One region of the Rhizobium sp. CFBP 13644 genome, then DNA from elsewhere that is predicted to be linked to it. Evidence: riboswitches for the same ligand, from Rfam matches in the RefSeq annotation. Region 1 holds a riboswitch; the other holds the start of a gene.
What was found. Region 1 has a riboswitch for S-adenosylmethionine ahead of IFT53_RS03300 (O-succinylhomoserine sulfhydrylase). Riboswitches for the same ligand answer to the same signal wherever they lie in the genome.

Region 1 (8,023 bases):
GGAGTGCGAAAGCCCAAGAGGCGCTTCGCACCCTTGCCGCGTATGGGATCAGCCATGCCGCCGCTTTTCGCTGCAGCGCCGCATGATCCCGAGGCTCTGAATGGCGCGACTTGCCGTCGCTCTTGCGGCTCCAGAGTCCCCTTACCGGTACGCCGGTTCAATCCCCGATGACAAACTGACAAGTCAATCGCCATCTCCTTGGTGACGCCTTCGCCTGTGCATGTTTGCGCTGTCCAAGCCGAAAAAATCGCAACAAAAAAGCGGGCCAAAGACCCGCTCATTTTATTGCGTCGAACTGGATGCGAAGCCTTAGGCTCTGCGGCGTTCGCTTACTGGCTGGTAAGCGAGCTTTGCGTGGAAGCGGCAATACGGCGAGGATTCAGAAGCATCACAACCGCAGAAGTGGAAGTCGTCCTTCAGAGGGTCGCCAACTGGCCACTTGCAGGTGCGTTCCGTCAGTTCCGTCAGCGTCAGGCGCAGCGATGTCGGCAGCGTGGAATTGCTGACCGGCACATATTCAAGAATCCGTGGTGCATCCGTCTCCGCATCGTCCTTCTGGACGTTTGCGTCTGCGGCGCGTGTATTGGCGCGGGCAGGGGCAACGCGGCCCTGGAAAGTGGCAGCGCGGGGTGCCGCAGCAGAGGGTGCAGTTGTCGCTGCCGGACGCTTTGCAGCGGGACGCGCGGTTGCAACCGTGCCGCCAGCCTTGGCGCGGCCAGGAAGGTTCAAGCGGTGGACTTTGCCGATGACGGCGTTGCGGCTGACGCCTCCGAGCTGGGCGGCAATCTGGCTGGCGCTGAGGCCTTCAGACCACAGTCGTTTCAGTCTTTCGACCCGTTCATCAGTCCAGTTCATGCCGTGTCTCCGCTGGTCGCGAAGGCAGAATCATTCTGCTATGCCGTGGAGTGAACCACGCGCAGAGTATCCGCCAGATTGTAGGTGACTAGGTCCGCCGCTTGCGATCTAGTAATTGAGAGTTAACCTAATCGTCGGCAGACTCCGTGACAAGAGTCGGGAGAATCATCTGGAATCGATTTTCCGGTTTTCCCCAACTTGCTGTGTTTGTGAGTCAGAAAAGCAACACCTAGTGTGCTTCATATCAGCCCCTACCACAGCTTGAGAATGCCTGAAAATGAGGACATTTGTTGACATCCTCAGGCGAAGTGACAATAGTGCCCTCGCAGTAAGAGGATACCCCAAGCCGCCGCGAGGCGGCATTTTTGATTTTCAGGCACGGGATAACCGGTAAGACCCATTGACAGCGCTGTTCGAGCGCAAGGAGTGAGACAGCCATGGCCGACACAGCGCCATTGTTCGATACGTTTTCCAGAGCACCCTTGCGGTTTGAGCGAGGAGAGGGCGTTTGGCTCATCACCGAGACCGGCGAACGATATCTGGACTTCGGTGCGGGCGTGGCCGTCACATCGGTTGGCCACAGCCATCCGCACTTGGTCGAAGCACTGAAAGGTCAGGTCGAGAAGGTCTGGCACCTATCCAATCTCTATGAGATTGCCGGTCAGGAAACGCTGGCCAAGCGGCTGACGGATGCAACTTTTGCGGACAAGGTGTTCTTCACCAATTCGGGTGCGGAATCCTTGGAATGCGCGATCAAGACGGCGCGTCGCTACCACTACACCCACGGCCATCCCGAAAAATTCCGCGTCATCACCTTCGAAGGCGCGTTCCACGGACGCACGCTGGCGACCATCGCGGCTGGCGGGCAGCAAAAATACATCGAGGGTTTCGGACCAAAGGTTGAAGGCTTCGATCAGGTGCCGTTCAACGATCTGGACGCCCTGAAGGCTGCCATCGGGCCGGAAACGGCTGCCCTGCTGATCGAGCCCATTCAGGGTGAGGGCGGTGTTCGCCCCGTTGCCCCTGAGTTCCTGCGTTCCCTGCGCGCTTTGTGCGAAGAGCACGGCCTGCTGTTGATCTACGATGAGGTGCAGACAGGCGTTGGACGCACAGGCAAGTTCTTTGCCTATGAATGGTCCGGCGTATCGCCTGATATCATGGCCGTGGCCAAGGGCATTGGCGGCGGCTTTCCGTTCGGCGCCTGCCTTGCAACGGCGGAAGCTGCATCCGGCATGACGGCTGGCGTTCACGGCACGACCTATGGCGGCAATCCGCTGGCGATGGCCTGCGGAAATGCGGTGCTGGATATCATTCTGGCCGATGGTTTCCTCGAGCATGTGCGCGATGTCACATTGATATTCCGCCAGGGACTGGCTTCGTTGAAGGATCGCTACCCCGACGTGATCGAGGAGATCCGAGGCGAGGGGCTGCTGATCGGTATCAAGGCGAAGATGCCATCGTCCGAACTGTTGCACGCCATCCGCGCCGAGCATCTTCTGGGTGTTCCAGCAGGTGACAACGTCATTCGTATCCTGCCGCCGCTTGTGGTCACGGCTGAAGAAGCGCGTGAAGGATTGGCCCGGATTGAACGTGCGGCAGAAAGCCTCACGACGAAAATCGCAAAAAGCGCCTGAATGCGCATAGTGAGGTGCGCGCCCAAGGCGCCACCTCCATCGATGGGACTGTATTGAAATGGCATCAGCAAAGCATTTTCTAGACCTTTCGGCCGTCGGCTCTGAGGACCTGCGGGTCATTCTGGATGACGCGCGCGCACGCAAGATTGCGACCAAGAACGGCACGGCGGAAAAGCCGCTGGCTGGCAAGATGCTGGCGATGATTTTCGAGAAACCATCCACCCGTACCCGCGTTTCCTTCGATGTCGGCATGCGCCAGCTGGGCGGCGAGACGCTGTTCCTCTCCGGCACGGAAATGCAGCTTGGCCGCGCTGAAACCATTGGCGATACGGCAAAGGTTCTGTCGCGCTACGTCGATGCCATCATGATCCGCACAACAGACCATTCGCGTCTGCTGGAGCTTGCCGAACATGCGACCGTGCCTGTTATCAATGGTCTCACGGATGATACGCATCCCTGCCAGATCATGGCGGATATCCTGACCTTTGAAGAGCATCGCGGCCCGATCAAGGGCAAAACCATTGCCTGGACGGGTGATGGCAACAACGTGCTGCATTCGCTGGTGGAAGGTGCTGCCCGCTTTGGCTACCGCATGAACATGGCCGTGCCTATGGGGTCTGAACCCCATGACCGGTTCATGAACTGGGCGCGCAACAATGGCGGCGAAGTGAAACTGTATCATGATGCGCAGCGCGCCGTCGAAGGTGCCGATTGCGTCATCACCGATACCTGGGTCTCCATGAACCAGGAGCACAAGGCGCGCGGCCACAACATTTTCCAGCCCTATCAGGTCAATGCCGCGCTGATGGGCAAGGCCAATGAGAATGCACTGTTCATGCACTGCCTGCCTGCCCACCGCGGCGAAGAGGTGACCGACGACGTTATCGATGGCCCGCAGTCTGTGGTGTTCGATGAGGCAGAAAACCGTCTGCACGCGCAAAAGGCCATCATTGCCTGGTGCATGGGCGTCATCTGATCTGACCGGGTGCCGTTGAGGCAAGCCATGCGGGGTGCTTGAATATCCGGCATGGCTTCCCATTTGTAGCACCAAGCACGTGCTGCCGGACTTCATCGGCAGCTTTCATCAATGTTTCACCGCAATACCCGGCCGGACGTGGTTCCGTTTTCACCTCCGCCGGTTTATCTATGCGGTAACAGCATCATGCCCGCTGGCCAGTTTCGCCCGCCGCCTTATCTGGCGGTGTGGCTGTGCGCAGTTGAGGCACCAAGGAGTAAGTGATATGGCAGATGTGACGGTCGATCTGGACACCCTCGAATTCGCTGGCGACGACAAGGTCGTTCCCTTTCAGGTGGGAGGGCTGGATGTGCGCGGCCGTGCCGTGCAGGTTGGGCCGCTGCTGAACGCTATTCTGGACCGGCATGAATATCCTCCGGTTGTCGCCCGCCTGCTGGCGGAAGCGGTGGTGTTGACCGCGCTGATTGGCACATCGCTGAAGTTTTCCGGCAAGCTCACGGTCCAGACCAAGAGCGATGGCCCGGTGGACCTGCTGGTTGCCGATTTTACCGCGCCTCAGAACATGCGCGCCTATGCCCGTTTCGATGAGGAGCGGCTGGCGCAGGCGACGGCTGAAGGAAAGACATCGCCGGAACAGCTGCTGGGTGCGGGTATTCTCGCCTTCACCATTGATCAGGGCGTCGGCATGCAGCCCTATCAGGGCATCGTTCCGCTGGATGGTTCGACACTCGAAGAAATCGCAGGCGTCTATTTCCGCCAGTCGGAGCAATTGCCCACCCGCGTGCGGCTGGGCGTTGCCGAATTGTTCGATCGTGACGAGGAAGGCAAGCCCCGTCACGGCTGGCGTGCCGGTGGCCTCATCGCGCAATTCCTGCCGCAGGCACCAGAGCGTCTGCGCCAGCGGGATCTACACGGCGGCGATGGCGATGAGAACATTGTCGATTATGCCGTAGACGATGCCTGGAATGAAGCGGTTGCCCTGATCGACACTGTTGATACCGATGAGCTGACCGATCCGCAGGTGCCAGCGGAAAAGCTGCTTTATCGCCTGTTTCACGAGCAGGGCGTGCGGGTTTACGATCCGCAGCTGATCCTTGATCGCTGCAACTGCTCTCGTGACAAGATCAAGGGTGTTCTCTCAGGCTTCTCAGCCGACGAGATCCGCGACAGCCAGGAAGACGGCGTTATTTCCGTCACCTGCGAGTTCTGCTCCACCACCTACCGCTATCAGGTAGATGAGCTTGAGGCTGCGGAGTGACAATGGCAGGCCGGATCTGAAAGGTCCGGCCGAATGCCGTTTAAGGTGCTTAGTTCAGCACGCGCATCAGCCCCGGGCTATCCAGCGAAAATGCCGGGATGGCCACGGTGAACACTTCTCCCGTGTCAGACTGCATCTCGTAATGGCCGAACATCATGCCGGATGGCGTATCCAGCGGGCAGCCGGATGAATATTCGTAAGTGCCACCGGGCTCCAAATGCGGCTGCTCGCCAATGACGCCGGGGCCGGACACTTCATCCACCTGCCCATTTTCATCGGTGATATGCCAATAGCGGTTTACCAGCGTCACGCCGATCTCGGAATTGTTGGAAATCACAACGGTGTAGCCCCAGACATATCGGCTGTCAGCCGGGTCGGACTGCTCTTCAAGATAATAGGGGTCGACTGTGACCTCGATATCTCTTGTTAGCGCACGGTACATTACGGGACCTTAAGTAATTGGTTGTCCAGACATTCTACACTACAGGCGACGCCTATCGTCAATAAACCGTAAGGCGATATTAGCGTGGCAGCCCAAAACAATGCACGTTTCGGCTGGCATGGATTGCTCCAAGGGCTCATTTCGGTGGTTAAGTGTAACAGGTCTGGAACGAAGATGTTCCTTGTTTCAATGGCGTCAAATCGATCTGAAGGCGATCGCCATGGCAAACGGCCCGGTCGCAATGCCGGGCCATCTGGGTTTCTCAGGCGGAAACTGCAGCGATTGCCGCCGCAAAATCTTCCAGCAGATCATCGGTATCTTCAATACCGCAGGAAAGGCGCAGCGTGCCACCGGACATGCCGAGTTCGGCGCGCGCCTCATCCGTCAGGTTCTTGTGTGTGGTCGTGGCGGGGTGGGTAATCAGGCTCTTAGCATCGCCCAGATTGTTGGAAATCTTGACGATTTCAAGCGCGTTCTGCAACTTGAATGCCGCCTCCTTGCCACCCTTCAGCTCAAAGCAAACCAGCGTCGAGCCGCCAGTCATCTGCTTGGCAATGATATCGGCCTGCGGATGGTCTGCACGGCCGGGATAGATGACCTTGGCGACCTTGTTCTGCTCGGCCAGAAAATCAGCAATCTTCGCAGCGTTCGCCGTCTGCTGGCGCACGCGCAGCGGCAGGGTCTCGATGCCTTTCAGCAGCGTCCATGCGTTGAACGGAGACATGGCCGGGCCGGTGTGGCGGAAGTAATCCTGAAGCTCTTCCTCGATCCACTTCTTGTCGGACAAAACAACACCGCCAAGGCAGCGTCCCTGACCGTCAATATGCTTGGTTGCCGAGTAGACGACGATATGCGCGCCCAGCTCCAGCGGCTTCTGAAAAAGCGGGGTGGCAAACACGTTATCGACCAGCAATTTGGCGCCAATCTGGTTTGCAAGCTTCGCAACGCCTGCAATATCAATGACTTCGAGCGTGGGGTTGGTGGGGCTTTCGAGGAAGAACAGCTTCGTGTTTGGCTGTATCGCCTTTTCCCAGTTGGCAAGATCGCGTCCGTCCACCAGGGTGCATTCGATGCCGTAGCGCGGTGCAAGCGTTTCGACAACCCAGCGGCAGGAACCGAACAGGGCGCGGGCAGCAACGATGTGATCGCCGGCCTTCAACTGGCACAGAATGGCAGCGCTGACAGCGGCCATGCCGGATGCCGTGGCGCGCGCATCTTCGGCACCTTCCAGAAGGCACATGCGCTTTTCGAACATGTCATTGGTTGGGCTGGCGTAGCGGGCGTAGATGAAGCCCTCCGTCTCGCCCTTGAAGCGCGCCTCGGCGGCTTCGGAATTTTCATAGACAAAGCCTTGCGTCAGGTAGATGGCTTCGGATGTCTCGCCATATGCCGACCGCAGGGTGCCGCCGTGTACCAGCTGTGTTGCCGGGCGCCATTTCTTGCTCATGTCATCACCTTACAAACAAAAAAACCGGTCGCAATAGCGGACCGGTTACAAGCGCACCCGGTCTTTTTAGCCATTTGTTTAACGTGGCTGCAAGCCGACCGGCCAAATCACCACGGGATAAGGTTGCCATAACTCTGTTAACGACTTGCGTCAATGGTTGGCTTTTGGTTTTGTCGCCATGAAAAGGGATGATGAAAAGATGACGAGAACGACGGGCATATTGGCAGATGGCGCTATCCGGGACCTGTTCGCATCCGGCCAGTTGGCCAGCGAACGGCCGCTGGATGAAGACCAGGTACAGCCCGCCAGCCTCGATCTTCGTCTCGGCGCGAAGGCCTATCGCGTGCGCGCCAGCTTCATGCCCGGCCCCTCCACGAAAGTCATCGAAAAGCTGACCCGGCTCAGCCTGCACGAGATTGATCTGCGCGAAGGTGCGGTTCTGGAAACCGGCTGCGTCTACATCGTGCCCCTGATGGAGGCGCTGGCGCTTCCGGCTGACATGGCAGCGTCTGCCAACCCGAAAAGCTCGACCGGACGCCTCGATATCTTCACCCGCGTCATCACCGATTATGCGCAGGAATTCGACAAGATCCCGGCAGGCTACACGGGTCCGCTCTACCTCGAAATCAGCCCGCGCACATTCCCCATCGTCGTGCGCCAGGGCTCACGCCTGTCGCAGATCCGCTTTCGCATCGGCCATGCCTTGCTAGCGGAAACGCAGTTGCTGGCGCTGCATGAAAGCGAAACGCTGGTCGCCAGCGAAACGCCCAATGTCTCCGGCGGCGGTATTGCGCTGTCCATCGACCTTGAAGGCTTCGGTGAAACGGGCCTGATCGGCTATCGCGGCAAGCACCACACGGCGGTGGTGGATGTCGACCAGAAGGCCGCCCATGATGTGCTGGATTTCTGGGAGCCGATCTATTCCAGAGGCCGCGCCGAGCTCATCCTCGATCCCGATGAATTCTACATCCTCGTCTCGCGCGAAGCCGTTCATGTGCCACCGCTCTATGCCGCCGAGATGACCCCCTATGACCCGCTAGTCGGTGAATTTCGCGTGCACTATGCCGGCTTCTTCGACCCCGGATTCGGCCACGCGAGCGCAGGCGGCACAGGCAGCCGCGCCGTGCTAGAAGTCAGAAGCCACGAAGTCCCCTTCATTCTCGAACACGGCCAGATCGTCGGCCGTCTGGTCTATGAGCACATGCTGACAAGACCCGAAGGCCTCTACGGCACAGGCCTCGGCTCCAACTATCAGGCCCAGGGCCTCAAGCTCTCAAAACACTTCAAGGCACAGTAGCCTCCTTCTTGACAGGGCCGCCGAACTGCCCGAAGTTTCAACTGCGCGGGTGTAGCTCAATGGTAGAGCAGCAGCTTCCCAAGCTGAATACGAGGGTTCGATTCCCTTCACCCG
Region 2 (8,023 bases), on a different contig from region 1:
CCGTCATGAGGGGCAAAGTGCTGTGTCAGTGGTGGTTGCTTGTACCATCGGCGTGGCGGGCTAAGCGGGAGAGAAGCAGAACCACGACATGCAAAACCGGCAGGCCGAGGAAGACGACCGCCAGTCCCGTATGCTCCGCGATGAAGCCGATGGCTGACGGTGCAACGAGAATGCCGGAATATCCCATGGTTGTGACCACCGACAGTGCAATGCCCGGCGCCATTCCCGGCATGTTGCCCGCTGCCGAGAAAGCAATGGGCACCATGTTGGAAATGCCGATGCCAGCAATGGCAAAGCCTGCAATCGCGACGAAGGCATTGGGTGCGAAACCGGCAATCAGCAGGCCCACGATCGATATGGACGAGCAGAATTGCAGGGTGCGCACAGCGCCGAATCGGTCTCGCACCAGATCACCCGCAAAGCGCATGACGGCCATCGTCAGGGAAAAGGCCGCAAAGCCGAAGCCCGACAACGTGACGGATGCGCTGAGTTCGTTGCGCAGGTAGAGCGCGCCCCAGTCCAGAATCGCACCTTCCGGGATCATCGAAAACAGTGCCATGATGCCGATGATCCAGGGGAGTGGGGTCAGCGGCAGGCCACCCTTTGGACGCTCTTCTTCCGGGTGCGGGCGATCCACCAGTACCCGTGGCCATGCGACGGCAAGCATGATGGCTGCAATGATCGTCAGTGCGACGGCGTGGCCGTAAATGCCGGTCATGTTGATCAGCAGGCCGCCCAGACCCGCGCCGAGGAGACCGCCAAGGCTCCAGAAGGCATGGCAGGACGACATGATGGCGCGGCGCATGCTGCGTTCCACCACAACGGCATTGGCATTCATGGCAACATCCATTGCCCCCGTCAGTCCGCCGAACAGAAAGACGGCGATGACACCAGCCCACAAGGCGTTCGCCATTGTGATCAAAAGCAGCGTCGGCACCATGACGAGCGCCACGGCAAGCGTAACGGTTCGCGAACCGAGACGGCCGATCTGGGAGCCTGCGATGGGCATGAAGGACAGGGAGCCAAGGCCGTAGACAAGGATGACGAGGCCGAGTTCGCTTTCGCTGAGCGCAAAGCGCGTGGCGAACTCCGGTATCATCGGTGCCCATGAGCCCATCATGAAGCCATTCATGAGAAACAACAGGGAAACGCCAAGGCGTGTCCTCGTCATATATGGCGTGCGGGTTGTGGGGGATGGATGCGTGGTAGAGCCGGTCATCGGGACTGGTCCTTTGGTGTTTGGATAAATGAAGATACTGGGGAAGACGCGCTGGCCTGGACAGTTTCGACGCCGGTTTTCCTGAGCGTTTCGACCGTTGCCGCGTCAGCATCCGCCTCAAGCACAAGCGTCAGCTTGGATGTCAGCGGGTGCACATGGAATGCCGTGGGGGCTTCGATCTTTTCAGAGGTGATGGCGCAGAGAATTCTCGTGCTGGTTTGACAGGCAAGTCGTTTGAAGACCGCATCCTCGTAAATCTGGGCGGACAATCCTTGGATGAGCGATAGTCCGCAGACGCCGACGATACACAGATCTGGTCTGATGTCTTCCAGCTGCTTGATAGCCGTTGTGTCAATGGCAGCGCCGACAGCCGGATCAACCCTGCCGCCAATGAGAATGAGCTCGACCCCGTTGCGGCCGGTGAGTTCGGCCGCGATGTCAGGTGTGTTGGTGATGATGGTCAATCGCGCATCCGCACTCAGATGCTGCGCAATCGCCAGATTGGTTGAGCCAGCATCGAGAAAGACGGTCATGCCATCCTGCAACAGCGCGGCGGCGGCCTGTCCCATGGCAGCCTTGCGTTCCGTCATCATGGTCATGCGCGTTTTCAGCGGTATCGTGGTGCCTGATATCAGCAGCGCACCGCCATAAACCCGCTCACATTCGCCCCGCGCAGACATTTCGCGCAAATCACGGCGGACAGTGTCCTCGGATACCGCAAATTTCTGCGCCAGTTCCTGCGCAGAAACCCGGCCATGGCGCAGCAATTCCGCGTGAATAAGAGCCTGACGCTCGCCAACAAAGTGATCGGATCTAGACATAGGAAAGCCAACCGGAAGAATCGTGCATAAACACGCATAACCCGGCATTTGCGATTTCTCAAGCGAAATGATGGAGCGCATCTTCCCACCGCGCTGAGCCGATCAGTGGGCGTGTTCAAGATGGCCGGAAAACCGGCCAGGAGTGTATGGGATGTTATGGAGCAGGTGGGCTAAGCGACCACGCGCGTCTCAGCTCTTTCGTTCGGCCACGAACTTTGCGGTTTCGATCAGGGTCTCTCCCGCTTCGCCATAGGGTGCGAGCAGTTCGGCAGCTTCTTCCACCAGTTCCCGCAGCCTCGTTGTGGCCCAGTCGGCGCCGTGCAGGGCCACCAGTGTTCCCTTGCCGCGTGCTGCGTCCTTGCCTGTTGCCTTGCCCATGGTCACGGCATTGGAGGTCAGGTCCAGCAGGTCGTCTGCCAGCTGAAAAGCGAGGCCGATTTTTTCGCCGTAGTGGCGCAGCCTTTCGCGCTCGGCTGTGTCACTGCCCGCGATAATGGCGCCAGCTTCGCAGGCAAAGCGGATCAGCGCGCCGGTTTTCATCGTCTGCAATGTCACGATGCCCGCTTCATCCGGCGGATGCGTCTCGGCATAGAGATCGAGCGCCTGTCCGCCTGCCATGCCGCCAATGCCGGCGGCTCTTGCCAGGGCCAGAACCAGCTGGGCCTTTCGGTCATCCCGCAGTTCCGTCTCGGGCGCGGCGATAATGTCGAAGGCCAGCGTCAGCAGACTATCGCCAGCCAGGATCGCGGTTGCTTCATCGAACTTCTTGTGAACGGTCGGCTGACCCCGTCGCAGGTCATCATCATCCATGGCGGGAAGATCATCATGCACCAGCGAGTAACAATGCAGGCATTCCAGCGCTGCACCCACGCGCAATGCGGCGTGCATGTTTCCGCCGAGAAGCCGGGCTGTCTCGATGACGAGAAAAGGTCGCAGCCGCTTTCCGCCGTTCAACACGCCGTGCCGCATCGCGTCCAGAAGGTTTGCCGGTCGCGTCGTCTCGTCGGTGCGGCTGTCGCCTGACAGCAGTTCGCCCAGCAGGGTTTCGGTTCGTGCCGCATTGTCGCGCAGGCGTGTCTCGAATGTCATTTTGGCCGTTTCCTCAACATATCGGCTGTTTGGCATGGGGGAAAAAGGCTGGCAATCATTTTTGTGGGGCACCGGGGAACTTCGTTATCGTGACTCGCCTTGATGGTGTATGCGGAATATGAAAGGCTCCAAGCGGCAGCCAAATGGGGGACGCCAAGTGGGGGCAGTTTTTTGAGTAGCACGCCGGATATCGAGACGGACGATGAAACGCTTGATGAAAGCGGGAGTAAACCGAAGGTGGATATTCGAAACCTGGTGAGACGCGTCCTTCTTGTTATCCTCGCCTTGCTTGTTTTGCCCTATCTTCTCATTCCGCTTTATGCGCTGCCGTTTGTGCGTCCCGTTTCCACACTCATGCTGGCTGAACTTGTCACGTTTCAGGGCTATGATCGCCGCTGGGTGCCGCTCGAGAAGATCTCGCCACGCCTCGTGCAATCCGTGATGATGTCGGAAGATGGGCAGTTCTGTTCCCATGGCGGCGTGGACTGGAATCAGATGCAGACGGTGGTGAGCAGCGCGCTTGAGGGCGAATCCACACGCGGCGCCAGCACCATACCCATGCAGACCGCAAAGAACCTGTTTTTATGGAACGGTCGTTCCTTTTTGCGCAAGGGGCTGGAATTGCCGCTGGCCGTGGTGTCGGACTTCATCTGGTCAAAAAGGCGGATGATGGAGATTTATCTCAATGTCGCGGAGTGGGGGCCGGGCATTTACGGCATCGAGGCGGCTTCCCAGCACCACTTCAAGGTCTCCGCGTCGAAACTGAGCGCGAGACAGGCAGCGCTTCTTGCGGTCTCGCTGCCCAATCCGATTGATCGCGTTGCCAGCAAACCCGGCCGGGGCATGCAAAGGCTGGCCGGGCTGATCGAAAGGCGCGCCCGCGGTTCGGGCGCTTATGTCGGCTGCGTGCTGGACTGAACTAAACCGCTCAGCCTTTCTTGAAAATATAGTCGGTTTCCTGCACCAGCGTCTCGCCGGGGCGCAGAATGCCGTTTGGAAAACCGTCATGGTTGACGGCATCCGGCCATATCTGGGTTTCCAGGCAAAAACCGGCAAAGGGTCCGTAGTGACGACCATCCAGCCCCGGCACAGCCGCATTCAGCTTGAAGCCTGAATAGAGTTGCACACCGGGTTCCGTCGTTGCCACGTCCAGCGTGATATTGGAGGCGGGCGCGTAAACCCGTGCGACATGTCGCTTGGCGACACGTTCCGGCGACAGGCAGAAATTGTGGTCGTAAAGAACCTGCTCGCCATCCTTCATATGCTTCATGGGCAAGGATGAGCGAAGGTCGAATTCGGTGCCATCAACGGCGCGGATTTCGCCCGTCGGTATCTGGCGCTCATCCGTCGGCAAATAGTGGTCGGCGGCGATCGCTATTTCATGCCCCAATGCGGTTTCAGCGCCATCCAGATTGAAATAGGTGTGCTGGCAGACATTGGCGATGGTCGGATGGTCGGTTGTTGTTTCGTAGACAACCGATAGCACGCCGCCATCGCGGATGGTGTAGGTGGCGCGCACGGTGCAATTGCCGGAATAGCCCGCGCGGCCATCGGGATCGACAATCTGCAGCACGACATGGTTCTGCCCATGCTCCATGATCATCCAGTTGCGCTTGCCGATATTGTCGCTGCCGCCGTGGAGGTGCGTGACGCCCTTTTCATTGAGTTCCAGCTGATAGGCCGTTCCATCGATCTTGAATTTGCCATCGCCGATGCGGTTGGCATTGCGGCCCGGCGTTGCACCAAAATAGGAAGAGTATTTCGGGTAGTCGTCGAAATTGTCGAAACCCAGCACCAGTGCGGGCTGGTGCCCATCAAGACGCAGGTCCTGAATGACTGCGCCCCAGGTCATGACCTTCGCCGTCAGGCCGCCTGCGGAAATCGTGACACGCTCGACCTTCTCACCCTTGGCGGTGAAACCAAAATCTTCCCGTGCGCCAGCTTCGCTCATCGTGTCACTCTCCCGATCCATCAACAGGGCCGGACGTTGCTTTATTTTCAACGCCCGCGCAATTGCAGAATTATGGTTTGTCACTACCGATATCTGCCAGATCATATGGCGTCGTCTGATAGATCTCGTTGATCCAGTTGCCGAAAAACAGATGGGCATGGCTGCGCCAGCGGTTCAGCGGCGTCAGATCAGGATCATTATGCGGGAAGTAATTATGCGGCACCTTGATGGGCACCCCCGCATTCACATCACGGAAATATTCTTCCGACAGTGATGTGGAATCATATTCGACATGGTTGAACATATAGAGACGCTTGCCCTTGCGCTCATGCACAAGGCAGACGCCCATTTCCTCTGACTCCATCAGGATTTCCAGATCGGGGTGCTTTTCGATGTCTGCACGGCGAACCTCCGTCCAGCGGGAGACGGGCACCTGAAAATCATCGGAGAAGCCGCTGAGATAGATGGATGAAGGGCACAGGTTGCGGTGGCGGAACACCCCGAATGCCTTTTCCTTCAGCTCATGCTTGGGAATGCCGTGGAAGTGGTAGATGGCCGCCATCGCGCCCCAGCACACATTGAGCGTGGAGTGAACATTGGTCTGCGTCCAATCCAGGATTTGACGCATCTCGTTCCAATAGGTCACGTCCTCGTAGTTCAGCGTTTCCACTGGCGCGCCGGTGATGATGAAGCCATCGAACTTGCGGTGACGGACCTCCTCCCATGTTTCGTAAAAGGAGAGGAGATGTTCTTCCGGCGTGTTCTTGGCGCGGTGTCCGCCAATGCGCACGAGCGACAGCTGCACCTGAAGCGGGGATGCACCCACCAACCGCGCCATCTGAATTTCGGTCTTGATCTTGTTCGGCATGAGATTGAGGAGGCCGATCTGAAGCGGGCGGATATCCTGACGGATCGCCGCCGTTTCCGTCATCACCCTCACGCCCTCTTGCACGAGGGTTTCGAAGGCGGGAAGCGTATCGGGTATCTTGATCGGCATCTCGAACTCTCACTTTCCTGGCAGCGCAGGCCTAGAAAACAAAAAAACCGGCAACGAAATCGCAGCCGGTCCTCGGAAATTGCCTATTTCCTCGACCATTTAGCAACTTCTTTAAAGTGGCCGCAAGCCGGTCGGCAAATCACCACTGGCAGGTGTCATAATCCTGTCTGGCTTAAAAATCAATATCGCAGCCCTGTCCGCGTTTGTGCCTTTCCTTATAGGCCCGTTCCGGGCTATGGCAGGGCATGAGTTCGGCACCCTTCACCATTCTGCTTGGCGGAAACATCACCGTCACGGATCGCTTGCAAAAGGCGGTGGCCGGTACGCGTGCGATTGCGGCAGATAGCGGTATGCGCCACGCCGCCCCGCTGGGGCTGACGCCGGAGCTATGGGTCGGCGATTTCGATTCGTCCGATGCCGATCTGATGTCCCAATGGCAAAATGTCCCGCAACAGCCGTTTCCGGCTGCAAAGGGCGTGACGGATGGCGAGATTGCTGTTTCTGAGGCCCTGTCTCGTGGCGCAAACCGGCTGGTTCTGGTCGGTGCTCTGGCTGGCGAAAGATCCGATCATGCGCTGTTTCACCTGCTTTACGCCGTGTCACTGGCAGAGCGCGGTTTTGACGTCATCCTGACATCGGGGACGGAGGAAGCCTATCCTCTGCTTAGCGGTGACCTCTCCATCGATCTGCCTGCCCGTTCCCTGTTCTCCATTGCAGGTTTTACCGCGCTGGAGGGGCTGGATATCGACAATGCACGCTATCCTCTTGAAGACTTTGCGCTTGCCTTCGGCTCGTCGCGCACTATTTCCAATGTGGCGGAGGGCGCTTTGCGGCTTCGCCTTGAAAGCGGCAAAGCCATTGTGCTTGCCCGTCCCTATGACTTGACCGGAGCCTGAAACGTGGCACCCCCTATTTTAAAACTCGATGATATCAAGCTGACCTTTGGCGTTAATCCGCTGCTGGATGGTGCAAACCTGCAAGTTGAGCCCGGAGATCGCATCTGCCTCGTCGGCCGCAACGGCTCTGGCAAATCCACGCTTATGAAAATTGCAGCCGGTCTGGTCGAGGCGCAGTCCGGGGAGGTGTTCCGGCACCCGTCCGCCACCATCCGCTATCTGGAACAGGCACCGGATTTTGAAGGTTTTGAGACGGTGCAGGCCTATGCCGAAGCCGGGTTGGGGCCGGGCGATGACGCCTACCGCGTGACCTATCTTCTGGAACATTTGGGGCTGACGGGGCTTGAGCGTCCATCCAGCCTGTCCGGCGGCGAAGCGCGACGCGCCGCACTGGTGCGCGTCATGGCGCCGGAGCCCGACATTTTGATGCTCGATGAGCCGACCAACCATCTCGACCTGCCAACCATCGAATGGTTGGAAGGCGAGTTGCAGCAGACGCGCAGCGCGCTCGTTCTGATTTCCCATGACCGTCGCTTTCTCGAAAAGGTCTCCACAGCCACCGTCTGGCTGGATCGCGGCCAGTCGCGCCGTCTCAGCCGGGGCTTCGCCCATTTCGAGGAATGGCGTGACAAGGTGCTGGAAGAAGAAGAGCTGGAACAGCACAAGCTCGGCAAAGCCATCGAGCGCGAAGAACACTGGATGCGCTACGGCGTGACCGCCCGGCGCAAGCGCAATATGCGCCGCGTGGGAGAGTTGCGCGATATGCGCGCCGCCTATCGCGGTCACAACGGCCCGCAGGGTACCGTGCAGGCAACTGCCGCTGAAGGGCGCGAGTCCGGCAAGCTGGTGGTCGAGGCTGACGCGATTACAAAATCCTATGGCGATCGCACCATCGTTGCACCATTTTCCCTGCGCGTCCATCGTGGCGATTGCATTGGCTTCGTGGGACCGAACGGTGCGGGCAAGACGACGCTTTTGAAGATGTTGACGGGTCAGCTGGAGCCGGATAGCGGCACCGTCAAGCTTGGCACCAAGCTGGAAATTGCCACG

Region 2: linked by a shared signal. The riboswitch ahead of metA (homoserine O-acetyltransferase MetA) and the one ahead of IFT53_RS03300 (O-succinylhomoserine sulfhydrylase) in region 1 are both predicted to bind S-adenosylmethionine.

What each region holds. Positions count from the first base shown of each region.
Region 1 is NZ_JACYVF010000001.1:699,294-707,316, reverse strand. It holds gene IFT53_RS03325 (GcrA family cell cycle regulator) at 310-855, opposite strand; gene IFT53_RS03320 (aspartate aminotransferase family protein) at 1,293-2,489, shown strand; gene argF (ornithine carbamoyltransferase) at 2,548-3,465, shown strand; gene IFT53_RS03310 (Hsp33 family molecular chaperone) at 3,731-4,723, shown strand; gene apaG (Co2+/Mg2+ efflux protein ApaG) at 4,773-5,165, opposite strand; gene IFT53_RS03300 (O-succinylhomoserine sulfhydrylase) at 5,428-6,612, opposite strand; SAM riboswitch at 6,658-6,736, opposite strand; gene IFT53_RS03295 (2'-deoxycytidine 5'-triphosphate deaminase) at 6,812-7,909, shown strand; tRNA gene IFT53_RS03290 (tRNA-Gly) at 7,955-8,023, shown strand, end outside.
Region 2 is NZ_JACYVF010000004.1:199,706-207,728, forward strand. It holds gene IFT53_RS13400 (MFS transporter) at 26-1,219, opposite strand; gene IFT53_RS13405 (DeoR/GlpR family DNA-binding transcription regulator) at 1,216-2,040, opposite strand; gene IFT53_RS13410 (polyprenyl synthetase family protein) at 2,230-3,129, opposite strand; gene mtgA (monofunctional biosynthetic peptidoglycan transglycosylase) at 3,301-4,047, shown strand; gene IFT53_RS13420 (aldose epimerase family protein) at 4,058-5,080, opposite strand; gene metA (homoserine O-acetyltransferase MetA) at 5,151-6,077, opposite strand; SAM riboswitch at 6,157-6,233, opposite strand; gene IFT53_RS13430 (thiamine diphosphokinase) at 6,323-6,973, shown strand; gene IFT53_RS13435 (ATP-binding cassette domain-containing protein) at 6,977-8,023, shown strand, end outside.